One region of the Mammaliicoccus fleurettii genome, then DNA from elsewhere that is predicted to be linked to it. Evidence: predicted binding sites of a transcription regulator. Region 1 holds the regulator's gene; the other holds the start of a gene.
What was found. Region 1 encodes Rex, which represses fermentation and respiration genes when NADH is low (regulators of the CRP and FNR family bind a similar motif). Its sites were predicted from a motif close to TTGTGAAATATTTCACAA; they were not measured.
Positions count from the first base shown of each region.

Region 2: the regulator Rex is predicted to act here: its motif matches at 1,515-1,532, upstream of B2G86_RS02980 (cytochrome c oxidase subunit II).

Region 1 is NZ_MWJM01000017.1:14,895-24,177, reverse strand. It holds gene tsaD (tRNA (adenosine(37)-N6)-threonylcarbamoyltransferase complex transferase subunit TsaD) at 1-375, shown strand, start outside; gene B2G86_RS11370 (VOC family protein) at 450-878, shown strand; gene B2G86_RS13450 (hypothetical protein) at 1,950-2,093, opposite strand; gene B2G86_RS11365 (ABC-F family ATP-binding cassette domain-containing protein) at 2,599-4,521, opposite strand; gene B2G86_RS11360 (redox-sensing transcriptional repressor Rex) at 4,684-5,316, shown strand; gene B2G86_RS11355 (twin-arginine translocase TatA/TatE family subunit) at 5,328-5,552, shown strand; gene tatC (twin-arginine translocase subunit TatC) at 5,625-6,407, shown strand; gene B2G86_RS11345 (YeeE/YedE family protein) at 6,533-7,600, shown strand; gene B2G86_RS11340 (sulfurtransferase TusA family protein) at 7,619-7,843, shown strand; gene B2G86_RS11335 (sucrose-6-phosphate hydrolase) at 8,014-9,283, shown strand, end outside.
Region 2 is NZ_MWJM01000002.1:282,126-289,348, reverse strand. It holds gene B2G86_RS02985 (dynamin family protein) at 1-1,476, opposite strand, end outside; gene B2G86_RS02980 (cytochrome c oxidase subunit II) at 1,762-2,241, shown strand; gene B2G86_RS02975 (b(o/a)3-type cytochrome-c oxidase subunit 1) at 2,238-3,890, shown strand; gene B2G86_RS02970 (THUMP domain-containing class I SAM-dependent RNA methyltransferase) at 3,973-5,097, opposite strand; RNA gene rnpB (RNase P RNA component class B) at 5,179-5,548, opposite strand; gene gpsB (cell division regulator GpsB) at 5,596-5,910, opposite strand; gene B2G86_RS02955 (SLOG family protein) at 5,924-6,484, opposite strand; gene B2G86_RS02950 (DUF1798 family protein) at 6,481-6,810, opposite strand; gene recU (Holliday junction resolvase RecU) at 6,979-7,223, shown strand, end outside.

The sequences.
Region 1 (9,283 bases):
TTGAAAAGTGCAGTAATAAATACATTGCATAATAAAAAACAAAAAAACGAAGAAATCGTTAAAGAAGATGTCGCTACGAGTTTTCAAAATAGTGTCGTTGAAGTATTGGTAGGTAAAACAATGTCTGCAGTAAAAGAATATAATGTTGAGCATTTAATCGTAGCTGGAGGAGTTGCAGCAAACAAAGGTTTAAGAAGTACTTTAGAGAAAGAGTCTAACAAGCTTGGTATTGAATTGAGTGTACCACCATTAAATCTATGTACAGACAATGCTGCAATGATAGGATCGGTTGCCCATTTCTTATATGAAAACAATAGATTTTCAGACATGAAATTAAATGGCAAGAGCTCTCTAGATATTGAAACTTTTAATTAAGTAAATATTTGTAATATTACACATCGGAAGTTATAATTGACTCGAACAATAAAAGATATAGGAGGCGAAAACTTGTGGAAGTAAATAGTTATTTTAATTTTAAAAATAGCGTTGAAGCATTAAAGTTTTACGAAGAGAAATTAGGTGCAACAGATATTATGAGAGTACCTGGTAATCATGAAATATTCAAAGATGCACCTGAGGAATTTCAAATGCCCGAATCTTTTACAATGAATGCGAGTTTCAAGTTATTAGGTAAGACATTTTTGTGTAGTGATACATGGCAAAATAAAGATATTGATAATGAAGGCGCACAAGCTTGTTTCCAATTTAACTATAATGATGAAAACGACAGAGAAGCAGTTATCGATTTATTTAAGAAGGCTGAAGCTGCTGGGTGTAAAATAGATATGCAATTAGCAGAAGTAGAATGGTCTCCATTATTCGGTTCATTCCAAGATCCATATGGTGTAACTTGGATGGCAAATGCAATTACAGAATAAATCATAAGAGCTTAGAATATAAATCCTAAATCAAAAAAATAAGCATATCACTTAACTGATTTTTTAAAGTGATATGCTTATTTTTTATACAATCTTACGATTTTGTACGTGCATGCTTGCCTAGGGTATGGCTCGAGCCTGTAGTCTCTCACGCATACTATTCCCTCAGGCGTCCGCACTTTACAAAATCGTTAACAATATCTATTTATATACAATCTTACGATTTTGTAAAGTACATGCTTGCCTAGGGATATGGCTCGAGCCAGTAGTCTCTCACGCATACTATTCCCTCAGGCGTCAGCACTTACAAAATCGTTGTAAATATTTATTTTTATATAGAAAAATGGTGTCTCTAAGAGTTAGCTAAATGATTATCATAAAAATACTAGGACATTTATGTTAAAGACTATTAATCTTAAGTGTCTGTATTCACACAAGTAGAGAGAGATGTAAGCATGGGTGTCTGTATTCACAAAAGTCAGTAGAAGTGTAAGTATGGATGTCTATATTTACACAAGTAGAGAGAAGTGTAAGCAAGGATATCTATATTCACACAAGTAGAGAGAAATGTAAGCATGGATATCTGTATTCACAAAAGTCAGTAGAAGTGTAAGTATGGATGTCTGTATTCACACAAGTAGAAAGAAGTGTAAGTGTGGATATCTGTATCTACACAAGTAGAGAGAAGTGTAAGTAAGGATGTCTATGTTCACACAAGTCAGTAGAAGTGTAAGTATGGATGTCTGTATTCACACAAGTAGAGAGAAGTGTAAGTATGGATATCTGTATTCACATAAGTAGAAAGAAGTGTAAGCAAGGGTATCCATGGATAATTTTTTAATTTCTCTATATCTAGTCCATCTCATATTTTGCTGTTCTTTTACATCGCCAAATCGTGAATCATTTCATAATGGTCACGTTTATCAATAGATTTATTTTACATAGCATGCGCATAAAAAAATGCCAACAAAGTTTTAAACTTTGCGGGCAATCTGATGGTAGTTTTATGAGCTACCAAAATGATTTTTATAAAATTTCTAGGACAATTATGTCTCAGTCATTTTAATGTGTTCATTTTCTAGTGTACTTTCCTTCACTGTTTGTGTAATCAGTGTAGTCTTTAATACGTTGTTCATATTCTTCTTTAGTTATAATCTTATGCTCTAGCAATTCTTTAGCTTTTGTTGTATAACTCTCAATGTTAGCGTTATTCATAAATCATCATCCCTTCTGTATAATACACAAGACCAATTAATCAATGAAATTTAACTCTAAGCACTTACTAAATTTAAATTTAGTAAGCAGTGTTTTCTTACTAAAGTGTACAAGACAAGAAAATTGGTTACATAAATTATAAAACTTTTTCAATATTAAAGCTAGTGAATTAATCTACTAGATTAATAATTTAAGATTAACTTCATTTTGATTTCACAATATTTACAAGTCACCAATAAAATGCATGAGATATTCATAAAGTCAATACAGAACGTTTGTACTTGTGCACAAGTTAATCACAAATTGGGGATAACCTAAGTATATCTTTTGTTTTATTTGTGGATAAGATTTACGATGAATGGCTTGTTTTTACTTTTTACCTGTGGATAAGTAGGATAACTCTGTGGATGACTGTAAAACAAGTCTTTTTATTGTGAATAAAAGTGTGATTAATATTCGATATAAAAAATCACTAAGGTGTAAAACTTACCTTAGTGATTTATGATTAATTGAGCTTACTTTCTATTTCTTCCCATTTTTCCATGTTTTCTTCGAGCAAACGTTCTGTTTCTATTCTTAGATTATTAATTTCATTACTCTTCTCAATATCATTAAATATTTCTGGCAATGTAAGCTGATGCTCATAGTTTGTAATTTGTTCTTCATATGTAGAAATATTATTTTCAATTTCTTCTAATTGTCGCTCAAGTTTACGTTTTTCTTTTTTATGTTGTTTTTGATTTGTATAAAAATTATCATCTTTAGTTGTTTGAGTAGAGGAACTATCATTTTGTTCATAACTATTGATTGCATCACGTTGTTCTAGTTTTTCTAAATAATATTGATAATCTCCTTGGAAAAGCTCATTACCTTCATAAGTGATATGGAATACTTTATTAGCAAGTTCATTAATAAAATATCGATCATGTGATACAAAGAGTAGTGTGCCTTCATAGTTTTGTAGAGCTTGTTCTAACATTTCTTTAGAATCAATATCTAAATGGTTGGTAGGTTCATCAAGAATAAGAACGTTATTTTTTTCTAGTATTAACAATGCTAGTTGAAGACGTGCTTTTTCTCCACCTGATAAGTCATTAATTACTTTTTTGACTTCATCCTGGGTAAATAAGAATCTGCCTAAAATGGTTCTAATGTCTTTCTCTAGCATATGTGAGTATTGATTCCATACATAATCTAATATTGTCATATTGGATTTAAATTCTGCTTGTTTTTGGTCATAATAACCAATCTGAATATTAGAACCGAATAAGACATCTCCAGCTAATGCAGGAAGCTTTTGTGCGATTGTCTTAATCAAAGTAGATTTACCGATTCCGTTTGGACCGATTATAGCGATGCGATCATGACGTTTTACTTCTAAATTAATTGGTGAAGTTATGCTTTCAGAGTAACCAATTTCTAAATTATTAATTTTTAAAACATCTTCACCAGTAGCTCGGTTTATTTCGAAATTAATTTGTGCACTTTTTGCATCAAGTCTTGGCTTATCGATTCTTTCCATTCGTTCTAAGACTTTACGTCTACTTTTCGCCATACCACTTGTAGATGCGCGTGTTATATTTTTTTCAACAAATGTTTCTAATTTTTTAATCTCACTTTGTTGTCTTTCGTATTCAGCCATTACTTTTTCGTAATGTGCGTCACGTTCTTTCAAAAACTTACTATAGTTACCTACGTATTTTTTTACAGAACCTAAAGCAACATCGTAAACTTGGTTAACTATTTTATCTAAAAAGTATCTATCGTGACTGATTATAACGATAGCGCCTTTGAAATGTGTTAAATAGTTCTCAAGCCATTCTGTTGTATCCATATCTAAATGGTTAGTAGGTTCATCTAGTAATAACAAGTCTGGTTCACTTAATAACATCTGAGCCATCGATAATCTAGTCTTTTGACCACCACTGAATGATTGAATTTGTCTATCAAAGTCAGACTCTATAAAATTCAAACCCGTTAAAACAGTTTTAATTTTACTTTCATATTGATAGCCATCCAATGATTCGTATTGATTTGATAGTGTTTCATATTGAGATAACTTTTCTTGATAAGTATCGCTATCATAGTCATCTGCGTGTTTGCTTAACCAGTCTGTTAAAGATTTCATCTTTTCTTCAATTACTATTACATGTTCAAATGGTTTTTTCATTTCATTCATAACAGTATCATTTGAGTCTAATGTCATTTGTTGTGTTAAATATCCCATAGAAACTTGTTTACCTTTAGACATGTTTCCTGAATCATAACTTTCGACGCCGGCAATAATTTTCATGAGTGTTGTTTTACCTGCACCATTTCTTCCAACTATTGCAATTCTTTCACCTGTTTTAACTTCAAAATCAGCATCTGAAAAAATAACATCGCCATCAAAAGATTTTTCTAAATTATTTATTTGTAAAAGTATCATGTTTACACCTCTCTATTAGTTATTATTCTACATGAAAATGAACGATAATTGTATGTAAATGACATACAATATTTATATAGTTATTTTATGTGAAGTTTGTTATAATAAACCCATTAGATGTGAACGCAATCACATTATTTTATAGTGGAAAAGGTGAGGATTTTGGCAAAGAATGATGTGAAGATCCCTAAAGCAACTTTGAAACGTTTGCCTCTTTATTATAGATTTGTTAGTACACTTCATAATTCAGGCGTAGATCGTGTATCTTCAAAAGAATTAAGTGAAGGTCTTAAAATTGATTCAGCTACAATTCGCCGAGATTTTTCATATTTTGGTGAATTAGGAAAAAAGGGTTACGGATACAATATTAGTTATTTATTAAAATTTTTTAGAACAACCCTTGAACAAGATGATATGACTAAAGTCGCAATCGTTGGTGTTGGTAATTTAGGTACTGCACTTGTGAATTATAATTTTACTGTTAATGATAGAATGCAAATTGTCGCAGCTTTCGATCAATCTGAAAGTATATCTGGAAGTATGGTAGGTAAATTGACAGTTGATAGTATGGATGATTTTGAAAAAGTAGTTGAAGAAGTAGGTATACAAGTTGTAATATTGACAGTACCACAACAAGCAGCACAAAGAGTTGCTGATCGTATAACATCTGCTGGAATTACTGGTATTTTGAATTTTACACCTCAAAGAATAAATGTACCTGAGAAAGTGCAGGTTCATCATATAGATTTAGGAATTGAATTGCAATCTTTAATCTTCTTTATGAAGAATCAATAGGAGGGTATCAAATGGAAGCTTTAACGTTTATTAATACAGTCGGTATTTCAGGACCAGTTAGTTTATTATTTATAGGGGTAGTAGCATTAATTATATTTGGGCCAAAGAAATTACCACAGTTTGGTAGAGCGATGGGATCAACTTTGAAAGAATTTAAAGATGCTACAGATGGCATGACAAACTTTGATGAAAAGAAAAGTAATCCTGAAGATAGCAAAGATAAAGAAGTTAAATAGAATTTTATTTAACAGATGTTCCCTTAAATGTGGCGGGTTTCCTGCCACATCTTTTTTTAGATTGGAGGTAAGATGGTGGATAAAGACAATTTAACATTTGTCGAACACTTAGAAGAATTACGTGGTCGTATTATGATTATTGCATATTTTCTAATAGGTGGGCTCATTATTGGATTTTTCATTGCTAAACCAGTGATTTACTATATTACGAATGATGATTTTACCCAAACATTAGAATTGAATGCGTTTAGGATAACAGATCCACTCACAATATACATAGCAATGATTATCATTATTGCATTTATTATTGTATCACCAGTTATATTATATGAAATATGGGCATTTATATCTCCGGGATTACATCCAAAAGAACAAAAAGTTACACTAAGTTATATTCCATTTAGTTTGTTCTTGTTTGTAGGAGGTTTGTTATTTTCATACTTTATCATATTCCCATATTTAATAGCATTTACGATGGGACTAGCAGATGACATGGGTATAAAGCAGACCATTGGTATTAAAGAATATTTTAGTGAATTATTCAAATTTACGATACCTTTTGGTTTCGTATTTCAATTGCCAATTTTATTATTATTCTTAACAAGATTAGGGATTGTAACACCGATGTTCTTAAAGAAAAACAGAAAATATGCATACTTCATATTACTTGTCGTAGCAGCATTAATAGCTCCACCTGATTTTATGACACATATGTTATTTACAATTCCGATGATACTTTTATATGAGATTAGTATCATAATTTCTAAAATAGGTTATAAAAAATATTTAAAAGCAGAACAAAAATTAATGGAAGAAGAACTAGGTATGGATGAAGATGAAACGAAACAACCGTAAAAATTACGGTTGTTTTTTCTTTTTTTGAATTATCAAACTTTTGTAATGAAATGGTAACTTGAAAAAATGTGGAATATCATATATTATTATTCCTATCAAAGTAATAAGAATAAGGAGATGTAAACGTGATTTGGATGGTTATGAGTGGACTTATCGTCGGTATATTACTCGGCTTTGTTATGCAAAGAACACGTTTTTGTTTAACAGGCGGATTTAGAGATATGTATGTACAAAAAAATAATAAAATGTTTTATGCTTTATTAATAGCTATTTCTATTCAAAGTATTGGGTTATTTACTTTAGTAGGATTAGGCGTCTTTAAAATAGAAGCGGAAACATTTCCATTAGTAGGTACGATACTTGGATCATTTGTATTTGGTATTGGTATTATACTAGCTGGTGGGTGTGCAACTGGTACATGGTACAGAGCAGGTGAAGGATTAATAGGAAGCTGGATTGCATTAGTATTGTATGGTGTGACGGCCGCAATTATGAAATCTGGTCCTTTAAATCCTTTACAAGAAAATATAAATTCATATAGTGTAATGAATTCAAATATGTCTGAAACACTTAATATACCTGTTTGGTTATTAATTATAGTGTTAGTAATGATAACAGCATATTTTGTTACAAAAACTTTGAAAAAACCAAAAGTTGCTATACCTCAATTAAAACCGAAATATACGGGAATACGTCATATGTTATTTGAAAAAAGATACCATCCTTTTGTTGCGGCAGTTGCAGTAGGAGTTATTGCTTTAATTGCTTGGCCAATGAGCGCTTCAACTGGTAGAGTTGGAGGACTTGGTATTACAACTCCTTCAGCCAATATCGTTCAGTATTTAGTGACTGGAGATGTTTCATTAATAAACTGGGGTGTATTTTTAGTATTAGGTATTTTCGTAGGTTCATATATTGCAGCTAAAGGCTCAAGAGAATTTAAATGGAGAATGCCAGATACTAAGACAATTAGAAATAGTGTGATTGGTGGTGCTTGTATGGGTGTAGGTGCATCATTAGCAGGCGGTTGTTCAATCGGTAATGGACTAGTATCTACAGCAGCTATGAGTTGGCAAGGTTGGGTTGCCTTACCTTCAATGATTTTTGGTGCTTGGTTTATGAGTTACTTCATTTTTGTTAAACCTAGAAAAGCTAGACAAGCTAAAACACAAGTGAATACACAAAGTATTTAATAAAAGGAGCGTGTAATAATGGTACATGAATTAGGTACTGTTGGAATGGTATGTCCATTTCCATTAATAGAAGCACAAAATAAAATGGATGAAATACAAGTTGGAGAGCAACTAAAAATAGATTTCGATTGTACACAAGCAACAGAAGCACTTCCAAATTGGGCAGCGGATAATGGATATCCTGTTACTAATTATGAACAATTAGGCGATGCTTCATGGACTATAACAGTCGAAAAACAATAATATAAGTATTCAAACTGTCGACAAAACTTAACTTTGTTGGCAGTTTTTTTATTTGAAAGAAATGTGGTTTGAGAACAATCATTTTGAAACGAAGGATAAATTAGCTTATAAAATATGATAAAATAAGTATATTATGCAGCCGGTTAAAATGAGAAGTAAGGAGAATGATAATGGTAAATTGGACACGTGAAGAACAATACAAAAAACTATCAGACATATCTGAAGTTGAATATAATAAACTGCTAGAACAAGTTAACCAATCAAAATGGCGTCAAATCTTTCACATACAACCAAAGTCAGGATTATTAAACGATCCTAATGGAGTTATTTATCATAATGGTACATACCATATATTTCATCAGTGGTTTCCATTAGGAGCTGTACATGGATTGAAGTATTGGTATCACTATACAAGTAAAAACTTAACGAGTTTTAAAGATGAAGGAGTTGCTTTATCACCAGATACAGAATTCGATAGTCATGGAGTTTATTCTGGAAGTGCATTTGATTACGAAGGCAAATTACATTTAATGTACACAGGTAACGTTAGAGATAATGAATGGAATAGAAAATCAACACAAATGATTGCAGTTCAACAAGAAGATGGATCATTTAAGAAATTTGATAAACCTGTGATTCATGATGTTCCAAAAGGCTATACTGAACATTTTAGAGACCCTAAAGTATGGAAAGAAAAAGATAAGTACTATGCTATTTTTGGAATACAAAGAGAAAATGAAACGGGAAGTGCAGTTATTTATGAGTCTGTTAACATTAAAGATTGGACTTTAAAGGGTGAAATACATACTAAATTACAAGATTTCGGTTATATGTGGGAATGCCCAGACTTGTTCAAGCTGGATGAGAAAGATGTATTTATCTTTTCTCCACAGGGTATTGAACCTCAAAATAATCAATTTGAAAACATATATCAATCTGGCTATCTAATTGGTGATTTTAATATCGATACTTTAGAATTTGAGCATCATCATTTTATTGAACTAGATCAAGGCTTTGATTTTTATGCACCACAAACATTTTTAGACAAAAATGGTAAAAGAATTTTAATAGGTTGGATGGGACTTCCTGAAATTGATTATGCAACTGATGAAGAAGGTTGGGCGCACTGTTTAACAATTCCAAGAGAGTTAACAATCGAAAATAATAAACTAGTTCAAAGACCGATTAAAGCTCTAGAAAAATTAAGAACGAATAAAGAAACAGCAGAAGGTTATGCAAACAAACACTCTGTGAAATTACATCCATATGAAGGTAAACAATATGAGTTGATTATAGATATTATTGAAAATGAAGCGACAGAAATATATTTTGATGTAAGAGTTTCAAAAAAATGTTCTACTCAAATAATTTATAATACAAGAACAAAGCAGCTGACATTAGACCGTTTTGAAAGTGGTGTTGTGAGTGAAGCGGTTGATA
Region 2 (7,223 bases), on a different contig from region 1:
TTCTTCATATTCACTTAGCTGGTTTGCATCTTCATTAGTTTCATTATGCACTTCACTTGAATTCACAATTTCTTCTATAAGTTGATTTGTATCATTACGAACTTTTCTAGTGATGATATCTACTATACCTTTCGTATATATAATTACATAATCATTCGTAATAGACGTTTGCTCTTGGACATGTTCAGCAAGTTCTTCTTTAGAAATTGTATATTGTTGGTTGATAATTTTTTCGAAAAGATTGGAATCTTTAATGTATTTATTAAGATGTTCTAATGATTTAATCCATACTTTTGTTATTTCATCATGTATTTTTAAATCTAATTCTTCTTTTACCGTATTTAACTTTTCTTCTTGAATAAGTTCTTTTTTCTTATCTTTGTTGAATAACCCTTTTACTTTATAATCTTTAGCTGTCGTTTCTAAATAAACACGAATCGTTTCTCTCATTTCGTAAGGCATTAGATAAGCGTTATCTAATATTTCTTTTCGCTTTTCTTTTAAATTTGATGTGAATTGATCTTTATTTTGAATAAGAGACTGTTCATTTTGAACGTTGAATTTTTCTTTATATGTTTGATAATCTTCATCAAATGTTTCTTCAGTTGATTCAATGTCTGAAAGAATAGATTCCATATGACGATTTATATATTCTAATTGTTCTTGTTTAATATAATTTGTTACGCGTTCAATAAATACTTGATGTCCAGTTCTGTTTTGATCAAGTTGATGAATGTATTCATTGAATTCAACTTTTTCATTGTTTAGTGTTTCATACTTTGATACATAGAATATTTTCTCTAAATTAAGTTTCCAATCTGTTACTGCTTTATTAACTCTACGTTTATATATATCAAAAGGTATTTCATTTTCATCATGTTTATCTACTTGATTCACTAGCAAAATAACAGGTATATCTAATTTGTTAAGAGACTTAATGAAATTGAAATTCATATCTGATTGTACGTGGTTATAGTCTACTGTATAAAAAACATAATTCGAAGTCAGTAAATATTGAAATGCACTTTCTCTATGGTTGTCACTCATAGAATCTACACCTGGCGTATCTTGAAAAGTGAAACCTTTATTAAATTTATCAGAAGTAAACTCTATCTCGATTGATTCTACTTTACGATCTTCAGTATTTAATCTTTTGACATCTTCTTGGTTATTCACCACTGTATATTGGTTATCACTTAAATTGACGGAAATACTATTTTTATTTGATGAAATTAATTGTGCGGTATTACTCGTTGTCGGCACTGGTGAACTCGGTAATATGCTTTGGCCGATAACATTATTTATTAATGTAGATTTTCCAGCTGAAAAATGACCTACAAAGCTAACAGTATATTGTTCATTATATACTTTCTTAATCATTTCATTGATTTGTTTAATCAATTGTTGATTTGATGATTTTTCAATTTCTTTTTTTAGTTTATAGAGTAAATCTAATGATTCTTGATTACTTTCCATTTTAATTCCCCTTCATTTATGCACAAATAATTTAAATAATGTGATTTACATCACATTATTTTTTCTATCTCTATTCTATTATAAATAATGAAGAGAATATAAGAAAGGATGAATCATATGACAGTCCAAAAAAATGACCTTAGTAATAAAACTGATGACCATTCACATGATGATCTCGACCTAAGAGGCACGCTCTACTCAGTTTTTACATTGGGAGGAATTTTTGCAGTATTATGGGTGATTTGTTTTATTTTATTTTTGATAAGAATGTAAGGGGTGAAATTTGTGCATAAATATGAAAAGTTATGGTTAACCATAGGAACAGCTTCTTTAGTATTGTTTCTTGCAATTTTAATAATCACTGGATTACATAATGGACATAAGCCAGCCGCTTCTGGTAGAGAGTATGTAAATCCAGATAAAGTCGATCAAATTGAACCTTTTAATAAGCCGGGTCTCAATAAAGTGGATGGTAAAGATTATGACTATGAACTAGTAATAGTCGCTTCAGCTTTTAATTATCAACCTGGGAAAGTAGAAATACCTAAAGGTTCGAAAGTAAAAATCATTGCAACAAGTAAAGATACTTTGCATGGCTTCAGTTTACCTGGAACAAACGTTAACATGATGCTTGAACCAGGACACATTAGTGAATATACAAAGACATTTAATGATAAAGGCGAATATTTGATCATCTGCAATGAATATTGTGGTGTCGGTCATGCAGATATGAAGTCGATGATAAAGGTTGTGGATAAAAAATGATAACACGTTTAAATAAGTCAGACAGTAAACTCGTTATGGCACATATGTATGTGGCAATTGGTTGTTTAATTCTAGGGGGACTCGCAGGTTTATTACAAACTTTCGTAAGATCAGGTTTATTACAATTACCTAAGAATATTTCTTATTATCAAATTTTGACTGTACACGGTATTGTTTTAGCACTTGTACTTACAACTTTCTTTATTTTAGGGTTTCAATATTCAGCAGTAGCCAAAACATGTGGACATTTAACATCCGTACAAAGAAAATTAGGATGGATTGGCTTTTTTGTTATGATTGTTGGAACGCTTATGGCTGCTACAATGGTGTTACTTAATAAGGCAACAGTTTTATATACTTTTTATGCACCATTACAAGCACACGTCATATTCTATGTAGGTATGGCTTTAGTAGTTGTAGGTAGTTGGATTTCTGTAATTGGCCAAATTTTGAAATATAGAGAATTTAAGAAAACTTATCCAGGTAAGAAATCTCCCTTACTTAGTTATATGGTAGCAATAAATGGAGTAATGTGGATTGTATGTTCGTTAGGGGTTGCAGCAACAGTGCTTTTTCAATTAATACCATGGTCTTTAGGTTTAGTTGAAAGAGTTGATGTGTCTTTAAGTAGAACATTATTTTGGTATTTTGGACATGCATTAGTTTATTTCTGGTTATTGCCAGCTTATATGTGTTGGTATGCAATTGTACCGAAAATAATAAACGGCAAAGCATTCTCAGATAACTTAGCAAGAATGTCATTTATGCTTTTCTTATTCTTCAGTATTCCTGTTGGGATACACCACCAATTAGTTGAACCTGGAATTGATGATATATGGAAGTATTTACAAGTAGTTCTAACATTTATGGTAGTAGTACCTTCATTTATGACAGCATTTAGTTTATTTGCAACTTTCGAGCATCATGGGCGTTCTTTAGGATATAAAGGATTATTTACATGGTTTAAATCTTTACCTTGGAACGATGCAAGATTTGTATTACCTTTCTTAGGTATGTTGGCATTTATACCTGGTGGTGCTGGAGGCTTAGTAAATGCTTCAGCACAAATGAATGGTCTTATACACAATACGATTTGGGTAACTGGACATTTTCATTTAACAATCGCATCAGCTGTTATATTAACTTTCTTCGGCATAATGTACTGGTTGATACCTCATTGTACAGGTAGAAAATTGACTAAATTTACTAATAAATTAGCAATTATACAAGGTTATACTTGGGCTATCGGAATGACAATTATGAGTGGTGCAATGCACTATGTAGGTTTATTTAAAGGTGCTCCAAGAAGATCGACTTTTTCTGAATATGGTGGCGCTAAACAAGCGGCAGAGTGGATCCCATATCAAGTTTTACAAGCCGTTGGGGGAACAATTCTATTTATTTCAATTATATTAGTTGTAATGATATTTATACACTTAACTTTCTTATCACCAAAAGGAGAAGAAGAATATCCAATTGCGGAAGCATTAGATGAGCAACAACCAGTAACTAAACTTGTCGAAAATTGGAGATTCCTAATCATCATTACTGTATTATTAATTCTAATAGCTTATACAGTTCCGATTGGTCAAATGTTTATAGATCCACCACCAGGCGCTAAAGGATTAGGTGAAGGTAAACTTTGGTAAGTAAATGAAAAGTTAATAAATACGCTTCATACAAAAAAGATGAAACACCCACAATTGGATGTTTCATCTGTTTATTTATGTTTTATTTACTTCGCTTACCCCAATATTGATAGTAAGTACATTCGATATAACCGTTAAATAATTTTCTTCTCTTAGTAGCTTTTGTACCTACTAAAGGTTCGAATTCTTTATAACTCGTTAACATATATAATGAAACTTGGTTATTCTTGTTTAATATTTCACCTAAATGTTTGTACATTGCTTCTACTTCGCTTCGTTCACCTATACGTTCTCCGTATGGTGGATTCCCTATTATTGAAACAGGTCCTTCTGGTACTACTAAATCATGTACATCTTGAACAGTAAATTTAATTATATCGCCTAGTCCAACTTCTACAGCATTTGCTTTCGCTATTTCTACCATTCTAGGGTCTATATCGCTAGCCACAATATCAATCTCTTTATCATATAAAGCTGCTTCATCTGCTTCTTGTCTTAATTGATCATATAAGCCTTCTGGAATGATATCCCATTCTTCACTTGCAAAGCTACGATTGAAACCTGGTGCAATGTTCTGAGCTATTAGAGCTGCTTCAATTGCAAGAGTACCTGAACCACAGAATGGATCTATAAATGGTGTTTCTCCACTCCAGTTTGTTAATCTTACGAGTGCAGCTGCTAACGTTTCTTTCATTGGAGCTTCACCTTGTGCTAAGCGATAACCTCTTTTATGAAGTCCTGAACCTGATGTATCAATTGTTAATAACGCTTCGTCTTTTAACAATGATACTTCTACTTGATATTTACTACCAGATTCATCAATCCAACCTTTAATGCTATATACATGTTTAAGTCTTTCAACTATCGCTTTTTTAACGATTGCTTGGCAGTCAGATACACTAAATAATTTAGATTTAACGCTTTTGCCTTGTACTGGAAACATGCCTTGAGCTCCAATAACATTTTCCCATGGTAGTGACTTTGTCTTTTCGAATAGTTCATCAAAAGTTGTTGCATTAAATCTTCCGACTACTATTTTGACTCTATCAGCAGTTCTTAACCATAAATTTGCTTTAACAATTGCTTTTTCGTCACCTTCGAATAATACGCGACCATTTTCTACAGTCGTCTCATACCCTAATTCTTGAACTTCTTTAGCAACAATTGATTCTAATCCCATGGGACTAGTAGCGAGTAATTGATACATGTATATACTCCTTTATATTTAAATTATTATTTACAAATAAAAAGCTCTCCTACTTGGGAGAGCGACACTAGTAAGTGATAAATCTGTAAGCCATGTTTTGTCCTTTAGTACTGCTAACGTGTACTAGTTACACTCGTACGCCAGTGATAATCATCTGTCTGTATGATTACATACCTTCTCATTCCGTTCATTTCCGTCAAAGAAGTGCTCCTACCAATTTTGGATTGCTCACTCGAGGGGTTTACCGCGTTCCACCTTCTACATTTCTGTAGAAGCTACGTCACTGTGGCACTTTCAAACTACTTTAACCATATTATAAATAACTTAGGTTATTTCGTTGCCGTCAATTAATTGCCTTGGCTTATTGTTTCGCCAAGCACGAACACTACATTCATCTCAGAATGTGTGAGCATGGACTTTCCTCTACATAATGTAGCGATTATCCGAAATACCACTCGACTTAGAATTATAGCATAAACTGAGAAAAATAACTATAATTTATTCACCAAATACAGCTTTTTCAAGATTAGAGATTCTCTTTAATATATCTACATTATTAGAATTATATTGTTGTGAACCTTGTGGTCTTCCTGAAGCAACACGCAATCTTAACTCTTCGATTTCTTTTTTTAGTTTAGAATTTTCTTCTGTTAACTTTAGTACTTCATTATTTAAGTCAGCCATCTTTTGATAGTCTGAAATAATGTCATCTAAAAAAGCGTCTACTTCTTCAGTTTTAAAGCCTCTTAAACTTTTTTCGAATTCCTTTTCATAAATATCTTTAGCAGATAGTTTTAATGTTACATCAGCCATATTTACACCTCATTTAATAAGATTCATTTTCATTATTATAATTAAATTCCATAAAGTCTTGTAAATCGATGAACGTAATAACATTATAAGTATAATTTGTCTTTTCAGCAAAATCAACTAACTTACTTTTGAAGTACTTTGGTGAAGCTTCTTGTTCGTCATCATAGAATAAAATGGTTTTGTCGGTATTATCCAAAATAAAATCATTTGCTTGTTGGAATTGAAATGCTCCTTGGTATTCATTTTGATGAATAGCATTTACGTAATCAGCTTGAGCAACAATACTTTGATATTTATGTTGGTTTGTTTCATTCCATTTATTAAAATGATTCAAGAATGGTGTTAAAATTGCAAGTTTCAATTGAGGATATTTACTTTTCATTTCTATTGTAACTTCAGCTGCCCACAATTCAAAGCCAAGCTGACCAGATATTATTGCCCATTCCATACCTTCCTCAATTTCTTGTTCAATGATTTCCTTAATATATGCTTTGATCACTTTAACTTCAGGCTGATCATCTTTAAATATATTGAGTTCAAAAGGTTTATAGCCAGTAAAGTATATGGATGTCATGACAAATCACCTAAATGTGTATGAATATAATTCAAATCGTGTTGTACTGCTTTATGTTTCTCTAGAAACATTTTTTTACTCGTTCTTTTATAATGACATTCAACTGATAATTCTTTATAGTTATCAATTAGTAAATAAAACTTTTGTTCGTTCATATACTGTAATTTTAGAATTTCTTGTTGTTGCGAAGAAAGTTTATCTAGTAACTCGTCAACCACTTCAACAAATGGGACGACATCATTATAAAAATCATATTCATGATCATCTTTAGCATTTTTAAATATTTGCTGCATATCATTCAATTTATTTATAAGATTTAATAACATAATTATCCCTACTATCAATGAAGTTTGTGTTTTAAAAATCCCCACGATAAAATGATAACATAACTAGAAAAGTTCTAGAATATATTTGTATCATAAAAAACTTTTGTAACTTATAATGAAATAAGGTATAATATTTAGAGTTTTATGATATGAAGATAGGTGATGAATTTGAACTACCCAAATGGTAAAAAAGTATCAAAAGATACTTCTAAAGTCTTAAGTCAAGACTCCACAAAGTATAGTAAAATAAAATATGGTAAACGGGGTATGAATTTAGAAGAGGAAATTGATAAATCAAATCAATATTTCAGATTAGAAAATATTGCTGTTATCCATAAGAAACCGACACCTATTCAAATTGTTGATGTAGATTATCCTAAAAGACAAAAAGCTGTCATTAAAGAAGCATATTT